Regions from separate parts of the Anoxybacillus sp. FSL W8-0104 genome, predicted to be linked through region 3. Evidence: riboswitches for the same ligand, from Rfam matches in the RefSeq annotation. Region 3 holds a riboswitch; each other region holds the start of a gene.
What was found. A riboswitch is a leader RNA that binds a small molecule or an ion and turns the genes downstream of it on or off. The one in region 3 is predicted to bind thiamine pyrophosphate.
Positions count from the first base shown of each region.

Region 1 (3,154 bases), 300 kb from region 3:
ATGTCGCCCCCTGCGCTAAATCCTTTGCCACGCCCACGAATGATGACGATATCCGCTTCACTTGCTTCAACTTCTTTTAACGCTTGTAACAACTCTGTTAACATTTGTTCATGTAAGGCATTTAGCGCATTCGGACGATTCAATTCAATGGTTGCGACGCGATTTTCGTATGATAGTACGATATGTTCCATCTTCTCCATCCCCTCTTTCGTTTGTTCGCTATTTTCTTTCGACATATATGAATAAAATCCTGCACAGAACAAAACAAAAAGACGACATCATCTGTCGCCTTTTTGTTTTGCATGCATGACAATCTCATATAGTCGTTTTGTTTGTTCGTAAATATGTTCAGCACGGCAAATGGCCGAAATGACAGCAATTCCGTCTGCACCCGCTTCGATCACTTGTTTGGCTGTTTGTTCTGTAATTCCACCGATCGCAACGAGTGGAACACGTTTTTCATGGGCACGAATATGTTCAATCATCGTCAGTCCACATGCTTGCTTTGCATCTTCTTTGGAAACAGTTGGGAAAATCGGACCTAATCCAACATAATCAGCGCAAGCAGCAAGCGCTTTTTTTACTTCATTTAAGTTGTGAACAGATACGCCTAAATATTTATCTCCTATGCGATCGCGAACGCGTTCAGCTACTTCGTCTTCTTGACCGACATGAACGCCATCTGCCTGTAAAGCGAGGGCTAAATCGACATCGTCATTCACGATAAAAGGAATATTATACATTCGGCATCGTTCAAGTAATTTCTCGGCTAAGCGGTATTTTTCAATCCCCGTAAGCGCCCCCTTTCCTTTTTCGCGAAACTGAAACATTGTAATACCGCCTTTAATTGCTTCATCAAGCACAGCGAGCGGATCTTTCGTACAATCGATACTTCCCATAACGAAATACAACGATAGCTTCTGCTTCATCATTTATTCCCCTTGAATACGCGCGTATTGATCAACTTCTTCTGCGCTCGTTTCATGTAAAGCATTTAAAAAAGAAAGTTGAAAAGAACCAGGTACTTTTGCTTGTTTGGCTGCTTTTTCAGCCGCCACACCGTAATAAGCGAGGGCAGCAACTGATGACATCATCATATCGTCTCCTATACCTGCAAATGCACCTAATACCGAACTTAACAAACAACCTGTCCCGGTTACTTTCGTTAACATCGCATCACCATTTGAGACGATTACAATACGTTCTCCATCGGTTACTACATCATCTTTCCCTGTGACAACAACTACAGAGCGAAACATGAGTGCTGCTTTTTTCGCTACATCCACGAGGTCACTTTGAACGTCTCCTGCATCGACTCCTTTTGTACGTACTTGTTCACCCGCAATGCTCGCAATTTCCGATGCGTTCCCACGTAAAATCGAAATGTTTACTTCACGTAATATACGTCTGGCTGTTTCGGTGCGGTACGCTGTCGCACCAGCTCCAACAGGATCGAAAATGACAGGAATGTTTGCCTCATTTGCTGCTTTTCCGGCAATTAACATCGCCTCTACGTCTGTTTCGTTTAGCGTGCCAATGTTTAACACTAAAGCACGAGCTAACCGAACCATATCCGCTACTTCTTCTTTTGCATACGCCATAACAGGAGATGCGCCTACAGCAAGCAAACCATTCGCAACAAAATTGGTCACCACAACATTTGTCATATTATGTACGAGTGGTGACTCCTTCCTAACACGCGTTAACCATTGTCCTACATTCATCATTCATTCCCCCTAAAAAAAATAAAAACTAGTCGGACAGAGTCGACTAGTTTGCGTACTGAAAACATAGCCTACTTCCCTCCGCTGGTACAAACCAGATCAGGTTCAAAGGGTTGGAAAACTGATTGCGCGTTTTCCTCTCAGCCATCGCCATCCGGCACCCCTAGTAGTTTGATTGATTCAAATTTCTTTCATTTTAATACATTTTTTCTCTTGACCTGAATCCGTGACAAAACATCTTTACAATGGTCGCAAACCGTTGATACGATAAGGGAAAACGACGTTGACGACTCTTCATCAAGTAGGTGAATGTGATGAAAGATTTCCCGATTCGGTTTGTATTGACAGATGAAGCGATTACTCCAAGTGCTGGGCTTGCTCTCGTGGGCTACTTACTGCACCAAACGAAGCTGGATAAACGAGTAAACGCACTTCGGCTCCCAACGGTTCGTCGAGATGTGCACATTTCCCATAGCGACGTCATTCGCTCGATGATCGGCTTGCTTGCCACAGGAAAAACGGATTTTGATCATATCGAAGCGTATCGTCAGGACGATATCTTTTCGACATCAATGGGCATTCGGCACGTACCTTCCTCCCCAACGTTGCGACAGCGTCTCGATCAGCTCGCTTGTCTCCCGATGACCGAAACCATCATTTGGGAGGAATCGATGCGTCTGTTGGTTCGACAACACGCTACCTTGTCCGCTTGTTGGACGAAAGGGAAAACGACATGGCTTCCCCTTGATATAGATGCTTCCCCATTTGATAACTCCGATACGAAAAAAGAAGGAGTGAGTCGAACGTATAAAGGATTTGACGGTTTTACGCCGTTGTTTGCGTACGCAGGGAAGGAAGGGTATATCGTTCATGCCGAGCTGCGTCCAGGGAAACAACATGTACAAGACAACATGCCTTCGTTTTTAACTACCGCCATCCGTCGAGCTCGTCCGCTGACCTCGTCTCGTCTGCTTGTCCGCATGGATGCAGGGAACGATGCGGAAGCGAATGTGCACGTATGTCTAAAGGAAGACGTGGACTTTGTCATCAAGCGAAACTTACGCCGAGAATCGAAAGCGCTTTGGTTCCAGATCGCTTCGCAAAAGGGCAGACGCGTCGATGATGGACAAACAGAAGGAGTACAAACGTATGAGTTATGCCTTCCACAGACAGCAGCAATCGATGGACACACGTATACGTACGTTCAAGTCACCCAAGTGACGGAACGAACGATGGAACGAAATGGACAGCTGATGCTCGTTCCTGATTACGAAGTCGAAAGCTACTGGGTGCGCCTCGAAGGATACGAGCATGTTCGAATGAGTGATGTGCTCGCATTGTATCACGATCATGCGACATGCGAACAGTTTCATAGCGAACTGAAAAGCGACTTAGATTTAGAGCGACTTCCATCAGGGAAGATGAAAACG
Region 1 is NZ_JBBOQU010000001.1:1,381,056-1,384,209, forward strand. It holds gene NST18_RS07380 (enoyl-CoA hydratase) at 1-236, opposite strand, end outside; gene thiE (thiamine phosphate synthase) at 279-932, opposite strand; gene thiM (hydroxyethylthiazole kinase) at 933-1,727, opposite strand; TPP riboswitch at 1,784-1,899, opposite strand; gene NST18_RS07395 (IS1380 family transposase) at 2,039-3,154, shown strand, end outside.
Region 1: it holds a riboswitch for thiamine pyrophosphate, as region 3 does, so the genes downstream of both, thiM (hydroxyethylthiazole kinase) here and thiC (phosphomethylpyrimidine synthase ThiC) in region 3, are expected to answer to the same signal.

Region 2 (3,154 bases), 1.2 Mb from region 3:
ATATTAGAAAACCATAAAGCAATTTATGCGTATACGCGCACGTTAGGTGATGAAAAAGCGATCGTCATCGTGAACTTAACAGACCGAAAAACAATGTATCGTTACGATTCATTGAAATTAAATAGCGAGCAACTTGTGTTAACAAACTACGATGTAAAACCGCATAAACATGCGACACGCTTTACATTGCGTCCGTATGAAGCGCGTGTATATTTGGTGAAATAATGAAAATCCCCTTTTCCGACATGGAAAAGGGGATTTTCACGTTTATTTGCGTGAATGCACTTCGTAAATGGCAAATTTCAAATAATCGCCTTCATCGGCGGCAAGTAGTTTTGGATGGTCATATCCTGCACCGCTCCAATGAATTTGACGTAAAATTTTCTTCGCATCAAACGCTGCTTCCGTAACCATCGCTTGGAACATATCAGGGTGCACATGGTACGAGCAGCTTGCGGTCACGAAAAAGCCGCCGTCTTTCACTAGCTTTAAGCCGTTTAAATTAATATCTTTATAGCCAGCAAGCGCCTTTGGCACCGCATGAGCGGATTTTGCAAACGCTGGTGGGTCAATAATGACGACATCCCATTTTTTCCCCTGTTGTACGCATTCGCGTAAGTAGTCAAACGCGTTCGCAACGACGAAATCCACATTTGTAAATCCGTTTAACTCTGCGTTTCGCTTTGCTGTTTCAATCGCATGTTCAGAAATATCGACAGCGGTCACATGTTTTGCTCCGTATAAGCAGGCGTTTAACATAAATGAACCTGTATGCGTAAAACAATCGAGCACGGTTGATTCGCTTGTAATCAGCGGCTTGATGGCAGCACGATTTTGACGTTGATCGAAGAAAAATCCTGTTTTTTGTCCGTTTTCGATATCGACAATGTATTTCACGCCGTTTTCTTCAATTTGTACGTTCGTATCGCACGTGCCGTACCAAAATCCTTTTTCTTGTTTTAATCCTTCTAATTCGCGCACGTGAACGTCGTTGCGCAAATAAATCGCTTTCGGTTGAAAAACGTCAAGAAGCGCTTGTAAAATCCATTCTTTTCTTTTTTCCATGCCGAGCGATAAAATTTGCACAACGAGCACATCTTCGTACTTATCAACGATGAGCCCAGGTAAAAAATCGGCTTCTCCATAAACGGCGCGACATGAACGAACGCCCGGAATCATCCGTTCGCGATACGCCCATGCTTGACGAATACGGTTCATAAAAAATTGCGCGTTTAATTCGTCGTTTGGATTTTGCGTTAACACGCGCACGATCATTTGTGATTTTGGATTAATGTATCCTTTCGCTAAAAAGTGACGTTGATGGTTATATACGTTGACGAAATCCCCCGGTTCAAAATCTCCTTCAATATAATCGACTTCGCTTTGAAACACCCACGGATGTCCAAGCTCGAGCCGCTTTTTTCTTTTTCGTTTTAAAAATACATTTGCCATACATCCCACTCCTGACTATATATTCGCTACTTTAGCATACAGGAAGAACACGATGCGCGCAAATGGTGGAGAAAAATATTTGACAATTCCATGAAATATGCTAATATTAGTGACAAAGTGAATGATGCAAATGTATTCCACTAGGGGGGCCTTTAGATAGGCTGAGATCAAAGTGTGCCTTTGAGACCCTTAGAACCTGATCTGGATCATACCAGCGTAGGGAAGTGGAAACGGTGCGAAGTGTGTCTTTTATTAATTTCCATCGTTTACAACCACTTTCTTTGCGCAAAGAAAGTGGTTTTTTATTTTTCTTAAGGGGGAGAGGTTATGTTGTTTTCAGAGCAGTTGCGCAAGGCTGTCGATCCGATTTGGGAAGCGAGCTTTCATCATCCGTTCGTGAAGGAGATCGGGGAAGGAACACTTGATTTACGTTGTTTTCGCTATTATGTATTACAAGATTCATATTATTTGACACACTTTGCAAAAGTGCAAGCGCTTGGCGGGGCGATGGCTGATGATTTACAAACGACCGCAAGCATGGCGCATCATGCGCAAAGTACGTATGAGGCTGAGCTTCGTTTACATGAAACGTTTATGAAAGAGCTCGGCATTACAGAAGAAGAAAAGGCTTCGTTTGTTCCTGCTCCAACTGCGTATGCGTACACGTCCCACATGTATCGCGCGTCGTTTGCAGGACGTTTTGGCGATGTATTAGCTGCCATTTTACCGTGCTATTGGTTGTATTACGAAATTGGTGAGCGGTTAAAACATTGTAAGCCGAATCATCCAATTTATGCACAATGGATTGAAGCGTACGGCTCTGACTGGTTCAAACAGCTTGTCGAACAACAAATTGCGCGTTTAAACGACATCGCAAAAACAGCTAGCGAAAAAGAGTTAGTGCGGATGAAGCAACACTTTGTGATCAGCAGTCAATATGAATATTTATTTTGGGAAATGGCGTACAAATTAGAACGTTGGCCAATTGAAGAGGAGGATGTTTATGCAAACGAAAGGGCTTAAATTAACAGACGTATTAACGACCGTTGTGGTGGCGATTGTGTTTGGGATTGTGTATAAAGTGTGGGGACCGCTTTACTATGCGGTGAAACCGCTTGGACTTCATCTTGATCAACTCATTTATGGCATGTGGTTTATTGCGGCAACTGTTGCCTATTTATTAATTCGTAAACCAGGAGTGGCGCTACTTGCGGAGGTGGCTGCGGCATCAGGAGAGTTTTTAGCTGGTTCTGAATGGGGGCTTGAGGTGCTATTTTACGGCTTTGTGCAAGGGTTACTCGCCGAGCTTGTTTTCGCTGCTTTCCGCTATAAACGTTTTGATGTGGCGGTTGTGTCGCTTGCAGCGGTTGGTTCAACGATCGCTTCATTAGTGCTTGATTTTTACAAAGGATATATCGACCAATTAGCATGGTGGAATTTAACGTTATTTATCGGTGCGCGTTTCATTGGAGCGATCATCATTGCTGGTGTATTTGCTTATTCGCTTGTGAAAGCGCTCGAAGCGACAGGTGTGACGCAATTGTTGCGTCCGACGACAAAAGAAGATTACGACTCACTTGATAAATAGGATGTGACATCATTGATCCATATCGAACAATTGCGCTTAAAATTTCCGGGGGCAGAAAAGCGGTTATTTACCGATGTATCGCTTTCGATTAAAAAAGGAGAAAAAGTGTTGCTT
Region 2 is NZ_JBBOQU010000001.1:2,257,233-2,260,386, reverse strand. It holds gene NST18_RS11880 (glycoside hydrolase family 13 protein) at 1-225, shown strand, start outside; gene NST18_RS11875 (class I SAM-dependent rRNA methyltransferase) at 268-1,452, opposite strand; TPP riboswitch at 1,585-1,692, shown strand; gene tenA (thiaminase II) at 1,780-2,475, shown strand; gene NST18_RS11865 (ECF transporter S component) at 2,450-3,040, shown strand; gene NST18_RS11860 (ABC transporter ATP-binding protein) at 3,044-3,154, shown strand, end outside.
Region 2: it holds a riboswitch for thiamine pyrophosphate, as region 3 does, so the genes downstream of both, tenA (thiaminase II) here and thiC (phosphomethylpyrimidine synthase ThiC) in region 3, are expected to answer to the same signal.

Region 3 (3,154 bases):
ATCTCGCCTTTGATAATGCATCATCACGCGTTTGTGCGCCAGGGTGTCCTTTTGCTAAGTCAGCAGCGTGGGCAGCAATTTTGTAGGCGATGACTCCTTGGCGGACGTCTTCTTTATTCGGTAGTCCAAGATGTTCTTTTGGTGTCACATAGCAAAGCATGGCCGTACCGTGCCAGCCGATAAGCGCTGCACCGATAGCTGAGGTGATATGGTCGTAACCTGGTGCAATGTCGGTAGTGATAGGACCTAGCGTATAAAAAGGTGCCCCGTGACAAATTTCAATTTGTTTATCGACATTTTCTTTAATTTTATGCATTGGAATATGCCCTGGACCTTCGATCATCACTTGGACATCATGTTCCCAAGCGATTTTTGTCAACTCTCCAAGTGTTTGTAACTCGGCGAATTGCGCCTCATCGTTTGCGTCTGCAATTGAGCCTGGACGTAATCCATCCCCAAGTGAAATAGCAATATCGTAAGTTTTTAAAATTTCGCAAATTTCTTCGAAGTGGGTGTATAAAAAGTTTTCTTCATGGTGTGCTAAACACCATTGTGCCATAATTGAGCCACCCCGAGAGACAATACCAGTTGTTCGATTGACTGTTAGTGGGATATAGCGAAGTAAGACACCTGCATGAATAGTAAAATAGTCTACGCCTTGTTCGGCTTGTTCAATTAATGTTTCTCGGTAAATGTCCCATGATAAGTTTTCGACAATGCCGTTCACTTTCTCTAACGCCTGGTAAATAGGTACAGTTCCAATCGGCACAGGGGAGTTTCGAATAATATATTCTCGCGTCTCATGTATATGTTTTCCTGTCGATAAGTCCATGACTGTATCGGCACCCCAACGAACAGCCCAAAGCATTTTTTCAACTTCTTCATCCATCGAGGATGTAACAGAAGAGTTTCCAATATTCGCATTAATTTTTACATGGAACTTGCTTCCGATGATCATTGGTTCACTCTCAGGGTGATTGATATTAGCTGGGATAATTGCCCTTCCTGCTGCCACTTCCTGTCGAACAAACTCTGGATCCATCTGTTCGCGAATAGCAACAAACTCCATTTCAGGTGTAATGATTCCTCGTTTTGCATAATGCATTTGGGTCACAACTTTCCCTTTTTTCGCACGAAAACGCCTAGGTGAAAAAGGAATGTTTGTTCTCACTAATGAAGGGCTATATTCTTCTACATCGCCACGCTCCGTTATCCATTTTTCTCTTAATTTTGGCAATCCTTTATCAATATTCGGCGCGAAAAGTGGGTCAGTGTATGGTCCACTCGTGTCATAAACTCGAATAGGCTCATTTTCTAGCATCGTTGTACCTGTCTTGGTTGGCGACAGTTGAATTTCTCGCATTGGCACACGAACATCTTCACGCGTTCCGGGCACATACACTTTTTTACTCGAGGGAAATGGCATTGATGAAAATAAGTCTTTCATTTTTAATCGCTCCTTTTCATTTTTTAGTTGGAGCAACGCCAATACGTAAAAAGATCAGGCTCCATAACGAGAACCTGATCTTGTCCGCAAATAGCACAAGTAAAGAACACTCGCGCCATCTACTTCCCTACGCTGGCATCACCCAGATCAGGTTCAAAGGGTCAAAGAACTTTTGCGCGTTCTTCTCTCAGTCCAAGCTATTGGACTCCCCTAGTAGATGATAAATTATGAATTTTAAAAATAGTCTAACATATGATAAAAATGTTGTAAAGTTATAAATGAAAAACTTGTTAAAATGGAGGCATAGTGGATTGCCAATTTGCTAAAATTGTATGTCCGATATGTGGTTGGCATTCAAGAAGTGTGCGAATACGATATTGATAAAATGCGATAAACTCGTCTCGATTATGTTGCATAGCATACGTACTTGCCAATTGTTGTGGATTTTTCGTGCGCCAAAGTCCTGATTTTGTCGAACGAAAATCGGGAAGCCCGCTTTCTGTAGACATTCCTGCTCCAGTAAATACGACTGTATACGAAGACTCTTTCAACCATCTTTCTAGCATTATCTCCCTCCTCTATAGATCAACAATTACTTCTATGTTCGCCCTGTTCTTCCTTTATTTTCACATATGTTTATGAGAAAAAAAGGACTTTCGATTCATGTGTATAAAAAATAAGAGCAGCATACCAACCTTGTGGGTGCTCTTTTTTTGTATATTTTTAACGTGAAGCGTAGATGATAATAATCATTTGAAGGGAGGGAAACAGCATGAACGTAACACGTGCGCAACAAATTGCTCAATCGCCCGATATGAAAAATGTAACGTATAATGGAAAATCGGTATATATCGAACATGTCGATGCGGAAACGGCAACAATCCATTTTTTAGACAATTCGGAAAATCAACAGCGTGTTCCAGTGTCACAGCTAGCAGAGCATTAAGACGAAAAGGGTGTAACAGAGCAGGATAGCCGTGCTCGTTACATCTTTTTTCGTTCGAGAAAATCAATAAATAAATGAACAATTTTTTTGCTTTTCATTGTCGGTGCATAAAGATAAGAAAACGTTCGGTAAAAAGGGGGGTGCTTTAAACAGACGATCGATAAGTGACCTTGTTTTAATTCACGCTCAATCACATGACGTGAAAGAAAGGCTAACCCGTTTCCGCGCATTAACGTTTCTTTAATTCCTTGATTGCTGCTGATGATCATGAGCGATTTAATTTTTAATCCATTTGAACGAATAAAATGGTTAAAGTATTCACGTGTGCCAGAGCCTAATTCGCGCGTAATCCATATTTGATTTTGTAGATCGCTTATACATACTTCTTGTTTGTGAACGAGCGGGTGATCGTTTGAAGCCACGATGACAAGCTCATCTTGCATGAATGGATAAACAGCCAATTCTTTTTCGTTCGTTTGCCCTTCAATTAAGCCAATATCGGTTTCATATGAACGGACAAGCTCGACGATCTCCTTCGTGTTGCCAATCATCACTTCGAAGTGTAGTTCTGGATAATCGTCTTGTAAAGAAAGTAAAAAAGAAGGAAGCACATATTCCCCGATCGTAAAACTAGCCCCGATTTTCAACGTTCCTTTCACACAATCGTGGTATTCTAAAATATCTTGTTTTGTTTGTTCGTACAAGGCAATCATTTTTTTAGCTCGATCGTAAAGTAATTCGCCAGTCGCTGTCACTTGTAG
Region 3 is NZ_JBBOQU010000001.1:1,078,713-1,081,866, forward strand. It holds gene thiC (phosphomethylpyrimidine synthase ThiC) at 1-1,447, opposite strand, end outside; TPP riboswitch at 1,555-1,669, opposite strand; partial or broken gene NST18_RS05830 (Sir2 family NAD-dependent protein deacetylase) at 1,759-2,013, opposite strand; gene NST18_RS05835 (H-type small acid-soluble spore protein) at 2,220-2,393, shown strand; gene NST18_RS05840 (LysR family transcriptional regulator) at 2,432-3,154, opposite strand, start outside.